3 regions of the Micromonospora sp. NPDC053740 genome follow, and region 3 is predicted to be linked to each of the others. Evidence: riboswitches for the same ligand, from Rfam matches in the RefSeq annotation. Region 3 holds a riboswitch; each other region holds the start of a gene.
The links. A riboswitch is a leader RNA that binds a small molecule or an ion and turns the genes downstream of it on or off. The one in region 3 is predicted to bind cobalamin.
Positions count from the first base shown of each region.

Region 1: another riboswitch for cobalamin. It lies ahead of bluB (5,6-dimethylbenzimidazole synthase); the one in region 3 lies ahead of cobN (cobaltochelatase subunit CobN).
Region 2: another riboswitch for cobalamin. It lies ahead of AB0K35_RS24135 (ribonucleoside-diphosphate reductase subunit alpha); the one in region 3 lies ahead of cobN (cobaltochelatase subunit CobN).

Region 1 covers NZ_JBFASO010000001.1:970,061-974,293, reverse strand. The annotation lists gene AB0K35_RS04280 (class I SAM-dependent methyltransferase family protein) at 1-259, opposite strand, end outside; gene AB0K35_RS04275 (PadR family transcriptional regulator) at 419-742, shown strand; gene AB0K35_RS04270 (PspC domain-containing protein) at 746-1,273, shown strand; gene bluB (5,6-dimethylbenzimidazole synthase) at 1,582-2,211, opposite strand; cobalamin riboswitch at 2,240-2,440, opposite strand; gene metH (methionine synthase) at 2,705-4,233, shown strand, end outside.
Region 2 covers NZ_JBFASO010000009.1:313,555-317,787, reverse strand. The annotation lists gene AB0K35_RS24135 (ribonucleoside-diphosphate reductase subunit alpha) at 1-1,744, opposite strand, end outside; cobalamin riboswitch at 1,937-2,154, opposite strand; gene AB0K35_RS24130 (enolase C-terminal domain-like protein) at 2,586-3,983, shown strand; gene AB0K35_RS24125 (FadR/GntR family transcriptional regulator) at 3,991-4,233, shown strand, end outside.
Region 3 covers NZ_JBFASO010000010.1:92,755-96,987, reverse strand. The annotation lists gene cobN (cobaltochelatase subunit CobN) at 1-1,904, opposite strand, end outside; cobalamin riboswitch at 2,184-2,313, opposite strand; gene AB0K35_RS24915 (hypothetical protein) at 2,745-3,080, opposite strand; gene AB0K35_RS24910 (RNA polymerase sigma factor) at 3,336-3,791, shown strand; gene AB0K35_RS24905 (DUF4367 domain-containing protein) at 3,784-4,233, shown strand, end outside.

The sequences.
Region 1 (4,233 bases), on a different contig from region 3:
TCCGGGCGGCGGCCACGTTGCGAGGGTCGTACTCGATCAGCTCTGCGCATACCCGGTCGGCGTCCGACCGCGACGCAAGGGCGCCGATGAGGTCATGCCCTTGTCCCGCGCACACGCTGACGATCCGGAGCGAGGAGTCCGGCCGGTGGTCAAGCCATTCGCTGATGTGCTGCTGAACGAGCCGAAGCCTCCGCGACAACGGCGATGTGTCGTCGTCGTAGGGCAGGTGCCAGTCGTGCCAGTCGATAGCGGCAGTCACCGAAGCCATGCTGCCACGACCGGCGGAGGCGGTAGGGCGGCGTCGGCTCCTGCCGAAGAGCCCCTGCCGATCCCGGCCAGAACTCACCCGCACAGCGCGGACCGGAGCCCGCAGGTGCTCCATCTTGCAACAGGTACCTTGCTCTGGCAAGGTAGCATCATGCAGACCGATCCAAAGCTCGTAGCCTTGCGGCGCGGCCTGCTCGAACCACTCGTACTGGCTGCGGTCGAGTCCCAGCAGCGGTACGCGGCGGAAATCCTCGCCGCGCTGCAGGAGGCAGGCTTCCCCGCGCAGGAAGGCACGCTGTACCCGCTGCTGAGCAAACTCCGGCGAGACGGGCTTGTGCACCACGAGTGGCGTGAGTCGCCGTCAGGACCGCCCCGGAAGTACTTCTCCTTGACGGATGCCGGCAGAGGCCAGCTTGCCGCGTTCCGCGAGTACTGGAACGAGCTGACCCACGTCATTGACTCGATTGGACGATGACCCATGACTGAGCCGATATCCATTCGCCTCACCGGGCATGTCGCGGCCTTCCCGGCCACCAGCGAAGCACGCGACGCCCTGCGGCGGTACCTCGACGATGCGCGGAGCGCGCTGCGCTCCGACCCAGACGCTGACGAGATCGTCCGAGATCTCGAGTGCGCGATCGGCGACCGGTTGAGCGCTTTCACAGGCTTGGGCGACGCTTCGGTGACCGGTGCCCAGATGACAGTGATCCTGGCTGAGCTCGGGCCGGTGAGCCCCGCACGCCCCTCGCCGCCTTCACCCGAGGGGAGGTCGCGTGGCCGGTTCTGGCGCCGGATCGATGAAGGCAAATGGTTTGGCGGCCTCTGCCTCGGGATCGCGGCGTACGGCGGGTTCCGCGTCGACTGGGTACGAACCGTCGTGCTGCTGTTGACCGTGCTCACCGGTGGACTACTGGCAGTGCCGTACCTGGTCCTGCTGCTCGTCCTGCCCGCCGTCCCGACGGTCGCCGACTATGAGCGTCAACGTGACGCACCGCGATACGCCTGAACCGAGCGAACGGAAAAGAGGGAGTCCGAAGCGCGCTGTTGTCGCTCAGCAATCCACCGTGCCACAGCCCGACCAGGCCCCCGCCGGATCCCACCACCTTCCGAACATGCGCGATCAACTGAGCTCTTCTGCCGCCGCTGACAAGGCGCGGCGATCGGGGGCGTGCTCCCCGATCGACCGCTGCCGGTGCCGCGTGGCGAGATGGTGCCGTGCCCCGGGTTATGGCTCACGGGTTGACTGGTGGCGTGGGTCCGCCTCGAACATGCACGCCGGTTGCCTGGCGCGGGAGCGCCGCCACAACCACTCGGTCACTCCGTCGTCCAACGATCGTGGTGGATCACCGATGACACCGGGCTTCGCTGGCGCCAGCCGTGCCGCTCCAGGTCCGGCGTCTGCTCCAGATGGGTGACCGGGCCGAGGCAGAGCCACGCCACCGGGCGGACGGTGGCCGGGATGCCGAGCAGGTCGCGTAGGAACGGCTCCCGGTAGAACGAGACCCAGCCGACCCCGAGTTGCTCGGCGGTTGCGGCCAGCCACAGGTTCTGGATCGCCAGACAGACCGAGTAGAGGCCGGCGTCGGCGATCGCGTGACGGCCGAGCACGGCCGGCCCGCCCCGCTCGGGGTCGTACGTGACGACGACTGACATCGTCGACTCCCGTACGCCATCGATCTTGATCCGGTTGAAGCGTTCCGCCGCCGCACCCTCGAGAGTGGCCGCGAAGGTGTCCCGTTCCCGCTCCACGTGCCGGTGGAACTCCTGCCGCAGCTCGGGATCGCGGACCAGGATGAAGTCCCAGGGCTGGGAGAGGCCGACGCTCGGCGCGGCGTGCGCCGCCGTGAGGACCCGGTTCAACGTCTCGTCGGGGATCGGCGCCCCGGTGAACTGGGCACGTACGTCCCGGCGGCGGTGGATGGTCTCGTAGAGGCCGGTGTCCAAGGCAGGCTCCCGCTGCGCTCGTGCCCCTGAGGGGGCGATGACGCGAGGCCGGTCTTCGGACTCCCGGATCTACGCTGGTCACCCGCCTTCCCAACCCCGCAGGGTCAGTGGCTGCGTCTGGTACGCGTGGGTGGCAGCTCCCCGGTCACCGCGGCGGGCCCGTGCCGGACTCACACCGGCTTCCCGATTCTCCCCACTCGCGCAGGGCACCTCGCAACGTTTGTGCCACCGCACACGATAACGGTCCCGACGAACATGGGAGGCCCCGGCGCCGCATCGCCAGTGATGGGCGTGGGCTCGTCACGATCGGGCATGGCGCGTGACCGTGGCGGCCAGACGCCGACGCCGTACGGGGACCTCCAGGCGGACGGGTCGGGTAGCATCTGCCTGTCGGGTCGAGAGGCGCTGCGACGGGCGGAGCCCGCCACGCTCGGCCCCCATCTCTTCGACAAGGGCGCCTCCGAGCTTCGGAGGCGACCGCTTGAGCGCGTTATTGAGCCAGAAAGACACCGCATCGTCGCTGCGGCAGCTGATGTCCCAGCGCGTTCTGGTGTTGGACGGCGCCTGGGGAACGATGTTGCAGGGCGCGCAGCTCACCGCCGCGGACTATCGGGGCGACCTGATTGTCGACCATCCGCAGGACGTCAGCGGTGATCCCGACCTGCTCAACCTCACCCGACCGGACGTCATTCTGGACGTACACCGGCGGTATCTGGCCGCCGGCGCCGACATCACCACCACCAATACGTTCACGGCGACGAGCATCGGCCAGGCCGACTACGGGCTCCAGTCACTGGTTCGTGAGATGAACGTTCAGGGCGCGCGGCTGGCCCGGCAGGCGGCGGACGAGTTCGGTGGCCGGTTCGTGGCCGGCTCGGTCGGGCCGCTGAACGTGACGCTGTCGCTGTCGCCGCGGGTGGAGGACCCGGCGTATCGTGCCGTCGACTTCGACGCAGTGCGCGCGGCGTACGCGGAGCAGATCTCGGCCCTGGCCGAGGGCGGTGTCGACCTGCTTCTGATCGAGACGATCTTCGACACGTTGAACGCGAAAGCCGCAATCGCCGCGGCCCGTGAGGTCGCGCCGCAGCTGCCGCTGTGGATCTCCGTGACCATCGTCGACCTGAGCGGCCGGACCCTGTCGGGGCAGACCGTGGAGGCTTTCTGGCGCTCGATAGAGCGGGCCGATCCGCTGGTCGTCGGCGTGAACTGCTCGCTGGGCGCGGCCGAGATGCGCCCGCACGTCGAGGAGCTTTCCAAGATCGCCGGCACCTACGTGGCGTGTCACCCCAACGCCGGTCTGCCGAACGCTTTTGGCGGCTACGACCAGACGCCGGAGGAGACCGCCGGCCTGCTCGGCGAGTTTGCCGCGTCCGGCTTGCTCAACATCGCCGGCGGTTGCTGCGGCACCTCACCGGAGCACATCGCCCGGATCGTCGCCGCCGTGGCCGGCACACCGCCACGGACGGTCGCCGCCCTGCCGCAGACCACCCGGTTCAGTGGGTTGGAACCGTTCGCGATCGGACCCGACACCGGGTTCGTGATGATCGGTGAGCGCACCAACGTCACCGGCTCGGCCAAGTTCCGCCGGCTCGTCGAGTCGGACAACTATCAGGGCGCGGTCGACGTGGCCCTGGAGCAGGTCCGCGGTGGCGCCAACCTGCTCGACGTCAACATGGACGCGGACCTGCTCGACAGCGAGCGCGCCATGACGACCTTCCTCAACCTCATCGCCACCGAGCCTGAGGTCGCCCGGATCCCAGTGATGATCGATAGTTCGAAGTGGTCGGTCCTCGAGGCCGGCCTCAAGTGCGTGCAGGGCAAGGGCGTGGTCAACTCGATCAGCCTCAAGGAGGGCACTGAGGCATTCCTGGCTCAGGCCCGCCGAATTCACGACTACGGCGCCGGCGTGGTGGTGATGGCCTTCGACGAACAGGGCCAGGCCGACACCACCGAACGCAAGGTGTCCATCTGCGGCCGGGCCTACGATCTGCTCGTCGAGCAGGTCGGGTTCGCGCCGGAGGA
Region 2 (4,233 bases), on a different contig from region 3:
CCCGCTCGCGCAGCGCGTCCCACCGCGCGGTCTGCGTACCCTCGACACCCCACAGGTCGGGCTGGAGCTGGCCCCGCGCGGCCCGGGTCTGCGGGTACGCCGGATGCGCGCCGAAGTCGCGCGCCAGGTCGGCCGAGGTCTCCAGCGCGGTCAGGTACAGCTCCTCGCTGATCAGGGTGGACAGCTCCCGGGCGGCCGGCGAGTCGAACGGCAGCCGCAGCGCGAAGAAGACGTCTTGTAGGCCCATCAGCCCGAGTCCGACCGGCCGCCAGCGGGGGTTGCTCGCCGCCGCCTGCGCGGTCGGGTAGTAGTTGATGTCGATGACCCGGTCGAGGAAGGTCACCGCGGTCCGTACCGTGGCGCGCAGCCGCTCCCAGTCGATGCCGCCGGCGGTGAGGTGGGCGGCTAGGTTCACCGAGCCGAGGTTGCACACGGCGGTCTCGGTGTCACTGGACACCTCGACGATCTCGGTGCAGAGGTTCGACAGGTGCACCACGTTGCCCGGCTCGGCGGTCTGGTTGCAGAGCCGGTTGGCGGCGTCCTTGAAGGTCATCCAGCCGTTGCCGGTCTGGGCGAGGGTCCGCATCATCTTCCCGTACAGCTCCCGTGCCGGGACCTGCCGCACGTAGAGACCCTGCGCCTCGGCCTGGCGGTACGCGGCGTCGAACCGCTCGCCCCACAGGTCGGGCAGCTCGGGCACCTCGTGCGGGTCGAACAGCGACCACGGCTCGTCGGCCTCGACCCGCCGCATGAACTCGTCCGGGATCCAGTTGGCCAGGTTGAGGTTGTGGGTGCGTCGGGCGTCCTCGCCGGTGTTGTCCCGCAGTTGCAGGAACTCCTCGATGTCCGGGTGCCACGGCTCCAGATAGACGCAGGCCGCGCCCTTGCGTCGGCCACCCTGGTTCACAGCGGCGACGCTCGCGTCCAGCGTGCGCAGCCACGGCACGATGCCGTTGGACTGCCCGTTCGTGCCCCGGATCAGCGCTCCCCGGGAGCGCACCCGGGAGTACGCGATGCCGATGCCACCGGCGAACTTGGACAGGTTGGCGACCTGGGCGTACCGCTGGTAGATCGAGTCCAGCTCGTCGAGCGGGGAGTCGACCAGGTAGCAGGAGGACATCTGGGTGTGCCGGGTGCCGGAGTTGAACAGGGTCGGTGAGCTGGGCAGGTAGGCCAGGCTGGACATCAGCCGGTAGAAGTCGACAGCCTCGTCCGCCGTCCGGGACAGGCCGCAGGCCACCCGCAGCAGCCAGTACTGCGGGGTCTCCAGCACCAGTCGGCTGATGGGGTGGCGCAGCAGGTAGCGGTCGTACACGGTGCGCAGGCCGAAGTACTCGAACCGGCGGTCGCCGTCCGGGTCGATGGCGTGGTCGAGCGTCGCGGCGTGTGCGGCGACGAACGCGGCGGTGTCGTCACCGATCAGGCCCTCGGCGTGGCCGACCCGGATCGCCGCGCTGAACGAGGTGATGCCCTGTCGACGCACCTCCTTGTCGACGTAGCCGGCCAGCAATCGCGCGGCGAGGCGCGAGTACTGCGGCTCCTCACCGATCATCTCGGCGGCGGTCTGGATGGACAGCCGGTCAAGTTCGGCAGTGGTCGCGCCGTCGTAGAGCCCGCTGATGGTGCGGGTGGCCACCCGCATCGGGTCGACGTCGGTCAGGTCGTCGGCCCACCGCTCGATCGCCCGGACGATCTTGTTCACGTCCACGGGTTCGGTGCCGCCGTCGCGCTTGCGGACCTGCATCGGCGTCCGCCGCGCTGTCGCGTCGCCGCTGGCCGGGACTACCTCGGTGACTGTCACCACTCGCTCCTCGGAGTTCGAGACCTGGTGGCCCGGACGCAAGGAGACAGACACCGACGGACGCCACGCCAGCCCGGCGTGGGTCAGGTGGCGTCAGCCGTCCCACGCGGCCTCGGACCGCCGCGCCACCCGGATGCGGGTACGCGGCGCGCTGGCAGGTCTTCGGACTCGCGGGCACGACCGGGCTCGCCGGTCTCCTACTGGCCGTCGCTTCCCAGGCCGATTGATGGCCCAGTGCTGATGACGGCGGTCGTTCCCACTCACCGCTGCGGGACAGTCCCGGATTTCCACCGGGTTCCCTGTTGCCTCGACCGCCCCGGATGAGCGGCCGAACCAGCTGCGCTCGACACCATATATAGGGACGCAGCCGTTGTCACACCCCACATGTCGGTCTCGGGCGTGTCGGTGGCCGACTCGGTGACCACCGTCACCACCCCGGCCGACAACACCCCGTCGACCGACGCCAGGCACCGGAGACGGGGCCCTGCGCGCTGGTGTCGACACTCGACAGGGATGTGGCGTATCGAGGCCACGGTGCCGCAGACCGCACCCATATGCCACTGCCTATGCCTTGAGGTGGGCTGAACGCCCGATCTCCACGGGCTCGCCACCCTGCCACCTTCGCCCGTCAACGGGCACGATGGACGGTGAGGCGGATCGACCCGGCGAGGCAAACATCATACGTCTGCGGGCCCACGGTGATCGACATCGTTGACGGGCTGGAGCGGCGCTCCGTATACTCCCTGTGATCATCTGATCTTTAGCCTAGCCGGGCGAGGAACGCATGCCGCAGATCACTGCCGTCACCGTCGAAGACGTCCGCTTCCCCACCTCCCTGACCGCTGACGGGTCAGACGCCATGAACAAGGACGGCGACTACTCGGCGGCCTACGTCGTCCTGCACACCGACGGCGTCGACGGCGTGGGCGCGCCACTCGCGGGGCACGGCCTGACCTTCACCATCGGTCGAGGCAACGACATCGTCGCGGCGGCGGCAGTCCACCAGGCACAGCTTCTGGTGGGCCTGGACGTGGCGACGATGGCAGCGGACATGGGCGCCGTCTACCGCCTCCTCACCTCCGACTCGCAACTGCGTTGGCTCGGGCCGGAGAAGGGTGTCGTCCACCTGTCCCTGGCGGCCGTGTTGAACGCGTCGTGGGACCTGGTCGCCCGGGTCGCCGACAAGCCGCTGTGGCGGCTGCTCGTCGACATGTCCCCCGAGCAACTCGTCGACATCGCGGACCTGCGCTACCTGTCCGACGCGCTGACCCGGGACGAGGCACTGGCCATCCTGCGGGCCAAGGAGGGCACGAAGGCGGCCCGCCTCGCCGAGCTCGACCGGACCGGCTACCCCGCCTACACCACCTCGGCGGGTTGGCTCGGCTACGGCGACGACAAGCTGCGCCGGCTGTGCCAGGAGGCGGTGGACACCGGCTACGGCTACGTCAAGCTCAAGGTGGGCGCCAACCTCGACGACGACATCAGGCGATGCGCGATCGCGCGGGAGATCCTCGGGCCGGATCGCAACCTGATGATCGACGCCAACCAGGTGTGGGACGTCGGTCAGGCCATCGACTGGGTCACCGCCCTCGCCCAGTTCAAACCACTGTGGATCGAGGAGCCGACCAGCCCCGACGACATCCTGGGCCACGCGGCCGTCCGCCGCGCCGTCGCTCCGATCGGCGTCGCCACCGGCGAGCACTGCCACAACCGGGTGATGTTCAAGCAGCTGTTCCAGGCCGAGGCCATCGACTTCTGCCAACTGGACACCGGCCGCTTGGCCAGCATCAACGAGATCGTCGCCGTGCTGCTGCTCGCCGCGAAGTTCGACGTCCCGGTGTGCCCGCACGCCGGCGGTGTCGGGCTGTGCGAGATGGTCCAGCACGTGTCGGTGCTCGACTACGTCGCGATCTCGGGGGACCTCACCAACCGGGTCACCGAGTTCGTCGACCACCTGCACGAGCACTTCACCGATCCCTGCATCATCCGGGACACCGGCACGGGCAGCGGATACGTTCTGCCCAGCCAGCCCGGCTACTCCACCCGGATGCGTCAGGAGTCGGTAGCGCTCTACCGCTTTCCCGACGGCCACTACTGGGCGACGACAGACCCGACTACCGTGTCATCTCCGGAGGCGGCGTACGTGATCGCGGGTGGGAAGGCCACCCTCACCGGCCGCTAGGGGGATCATGTCTCGCACTGACGAAGTGGTCAACGGCATCAAGCGGATGATCCTCGAAGGGCAGTTCAGGCCCGGGGACCGGTTGCCCATCGAGAAGGACCTCGCCGAGCAGCTCGGAGTCTCGCGGGGGTCCCTGCGCGAGGGGATGTCGGCGCTGTCGATCCTGGGCATCGTCAACATCCGCCAGGGCGACGGCACCTACGTCACCAACCTCGACGCGCCACAACTGCTGGCCCCGATGGGTTTCGTC
Region 3 (4,233 bases):
AAGTCGTCGGCGTCGGGCATCGCCTCGGCGTGCAGGTCGTGGTGCAGCTCGGCGGCGCGTACCAGGTCCCAGATCTGGGCCCGCACGGTGGGCACCTTCGCCGGGTCGAGGGCCTGCACTGTCGCGTACTCGTCGAGCAGTTGTTCCAGTTTGGCGAGGTCGCCGTAGGTCTCGGCGCGGGCCATCGGCGGGACCAGGTGGTCGACGACCACGGCGTGTGCCCGCCGCTTGGCCTGGGTGCCCTCGCCGGGGTCGTTGACGATGAACGGGTACACCAGCGGCAGGTCACCGAGGACCGCGTCGGGGGCGCAGTCCGCGGCCAGGCCGAGGCCCTTGCCGGGCAGCCATTCCAGGGTGCCGTGCTTGCCCAGGTGCACCACGGCGTCCGCGCCGAAGCCGCCGTCCGCTACCGGCGCGGTCAACCAGCGGTACGCGGCCAGGTAGTGGTGGCTGGGCGGCAGGTCCGGGTCGTGGTAGATGGCGATCGGGTTCTCCCCGAAGCCCCGAGGCGGCTGGATCAACAGCACCACGTTGCCGAAGCGCAGCCCGGCGAGCACGATGTCGCCGCCCTCGGTGTACAGCTCGCCCGGCGGCTCACCCCAGTGCTCCCGCATCCGCTCGCGCAGCTCGGCCGGTACCTCGTCGAACCAACGCCGGTACGTCGTCCCCGGTATCCGGGCCTCGGCGGCGGCCAACTGCTCCGGGGTGAGCCACTCCACGTCGTGACCACCGGCGGCGATCAGGGCGTGGATCAGCGCGTCGCCGTCGTCGGGCGGCGGCGCGTCACCCAGGTCGTAGCCGGCCTCGGCCAGCGCGGCGAACAGCCGGACCGCCGAGGCCGGGGTGTCCAGCCCGACAGCGTTGCCGACCCGGGAGTGCTTGGTGGGGTACGAGCTGAGCACCACGGCGACCCGCTTGTCGGCGTGCGGCACGTACCGCAGCCGGGCGTGGCGCACCGCGATCCCGGCGACCCGGGCGGCCCGCTCGGGGTCGGCGGCGTATACCGAGAGCCCGTCGGCGTCGATCTGCTTGAACGAGAACGGCACTGTGACGATCCGACCGTCGAACTCGGGGATGGCGACCTGCATGGCGGCGTCCAGCGGGGACAGGCCGGCGTCGCTGTCGGCCCACTGCGCGCGGGTGCTGGTGAGGCAGAGCGCCTGGATGACCGGCACGTCCAGGGCCGCCAGGGCGCCGACGTCCCAGGCGTCCTCGTCGCCGCCACCGGAGGCATCCGCGGCGACCGCACCGCCGGCCGCGAGCACCGTGACCAGCAGCGCGTCACAGCGGGCGAAGAGCCCGAGTGGGCCGGCGCCCGCGGTCAGTCCGCGCAGCGAGCCGCAGAAGATCGGCAGCGGGTTGCCGCCGGCCTGGTGGACCGCGTCGGCGAGCACGTCGACGAAACCGGTGTTGCCGGCCAGGGCGTGTGCCCGGTAGAAGACGATCCCCACTGTGGGCCGGTCCGGGTCGGTGGGGTGGTCGCCGTGCACGCCGTACGCCGGGGTGGGCGCTGGTGCGGCGAACCCCTCGCCGGTGAGCAGCACCGTGTCGGAGAGGAACCGGGCCAACTGCCCGAGGTTGTCCGGACCGCCCTCCACCAGGTACGCCAGCGACTGGGTGACGACCCCGGACGGCACTGTGGAGATGGCCATCAGCTCCGCGTCGGGCAGCGCCTCACCGCCGAGCACGACCGTCGGCACGCCGGTGGCGAGCACCGCGGCGAGGCCGTCCGGCCACGCCTGCCGACCGCCGAGCAGCCGTACGACGACGAGGGCGACCCCGTCGAGCAGGGCGGGCACCTCGTCGGCGGCGACTCTGGCGGGGTTGGCCAGCCGGTAGTCGGCACCGCTGGCGCGGGCGGCCAGCAGGTCGGTGTCGGCGGTGGACAGCAGCAGGATGCGCACGGCAGGCTCCGGAAAGTGACGCCCTGGGCCCTCAGGGGGGCGACCGGGCGATGCGGGTGGGTTCGGCGTCAGCCGGTACGACGGCCCGGGCGAACGGCGCACCGACGCGTGCGTCGGGGCCGGTCAGCGGCGGGCGATCAGCTCAGCGGTGCCGGTGGCCGATGTCCCTGGAGCGCGCTGCCTGGAGCGCAATACGACGATGATCGTCGATGAATAAGACGCTATGCGTCATCGGGTCCTCCTCGGGTGTCCACGCCCTGGGGTACGTCCCGACGGCCGAAGTATCCTGGCTTCCGGATCGACGCTCTCCCCCGGCCTTCCAACCGCAGACGCACGGCCGTGACTCACGAGGGGGGATCGCTCCCCGGTGACAGTGGCGGGACCGCGTCGGAATCGCACCGACTTCCTTCACTGCCGTCAGGCCGCGAATGCTGCCACACCCTCGCGCCGCCGGTCAACGCCGGTCCCGCCCTACCAGACGGACGGAACCCATCGGGCTTCAGCGATTGGTGCGAGCGCGAATCGGCATGCCGCAATGCCCCCGCTCAATGCCCGACGTCCTTTGCTCTGCTTACCTATAGGCACCAGTGACGCTCCGTTCCTGGTGCGCATAGGTAAGCAGAGCAAAGGACGTCCGAACGAACTCTGGCCTGCGCCGATCATCCGGCAGCGCGGCGTCGGCCGACACCATCACCTGGGATCGGCGAACGCCCCACCAGTGTCCGCGATCAATCCCGGGGAGGGCATCAGGCCCTGTCACCTCACCCGAATTCCGGCGGGTGCAGGCCCGCGCCACCGCTTCGCGCGCACCCGCGCCGGCCCAGCCGCGCTGACCTGGCCTCAGCGGGCGTGGCGTTCCGGGTGGGCCCGGCTCCAGGTCCGCATCCGTTCCGGGTAGCCGGTGCGCGCCGCCTCGTACAGCGGCACCGCGTGCTTGCGGGCGATGGTCCCAGCCGCGCGGGGCGTTCCGGTACGACGGCGGATCCACTCGCCGTCGTGGGCGATCGCCATCACCGTGGTGTCCGTCGCGGTCGTCTCCGGTTCCAGGTAGAACTCCACCCCGCGCCGGGTGGCGACGAACGCCTCCAGCGCCGCGAGGTCGTCGCGGGTCGCCTCCCGATCCAGCTTCGTCGGGGTCACCTCGGCGCCCCGTGACCGGCGGTTGAACCAGCTCATGCCCGGCCCCTCTCCTCGACGTCCCTCCAGTGCAGCACCGGTTCCTGGCAATACGCTGCACGCCGGATGGGAGAGAGCTGACCTGCGTCGGGATATCCGGGTGGAACCCACGGCGGGTGGGCGGTGTCATGAGTGTGATCCGAAACGGAGGCTCCCCTGGACGACGAGGCGCTCGTCACCCGCGCTCGGGCGGGTGACCTGGAGGCGTACAACCTCCTGGTCGCCCGGCACACCGCGTCCGCGTACCGGACGGCGGTGCTGCTCGGCGCGGGCTCGGACTCCGAGGACGTCATCCAGGAGGCGTTTGTGAAGGCGTACCGGAAGCTGTCCCGTTACCGGGGTGACGCGTCCTTCCGGTCGTGGTTGCTCGCGATCGTCACGAACGAGACCCGCAACCTGCACCGCTCCCGTGGTCGGCGCGACGGGCTCGTGCTGCGGGCGGCGGCAGCGGACCCGACGTCCGAGGTCGCCGAGGACGACGCGGTCGGCGCGGTCCTCGCCGGTGAGCGCCGGGCGTCGCTCGTGCAGGCACTGCGACAACTGCCGGTACGGGACCGCGAGGTGATCGTCTGCCGCTTCTTCCTCGATCTCACCGAGGAGGAGACGGTGTCGGCTCTGGGCTGGCCCCGGGGCACTGTGAAGTCGCGCACGTCCCGGGCGCTGGCGAAGCTTCGCGGCCTGCTCGACCGTGAGGAGGTCCGGCATGGGTGACCTCGAACGGGAACTGCGCGACCTGTCCGCCTGGCTGGACACCCCCGATCCGCCCGACGTGAGCGCCCGCGTCCGCGTACGACTCGGCACGCCCGCGCCCGCGCCCGCGCCCCGGCGGCGACGGTGGCGGTCGCTCGCCGCGGTCGCGCTCGTCGCCCTGCTGGTGGCGCTGTTGCCGCCGACGCGGGCCGCGATCGCCGACGTCGTCACGGGGCTGCTGCGCTTCGCCGGGGTCAGCATCGCCACCTCACCCACCCCGACGCCTCCCGGCGGCACCGCCTCGCCGTTGCCCGGGCAGCGGGCCGTCGCCCTGGACGAGGCCCAACGGTCGGTGCGGTTTCCGATCCGCCTGCCGGCGATGCTGGGCACGCCCGAGCAGGTGCTGATAGCCGACCCGGACGCCACGGGGCGGTACCGGGTGGCGACGCTGCTCTACGACGGG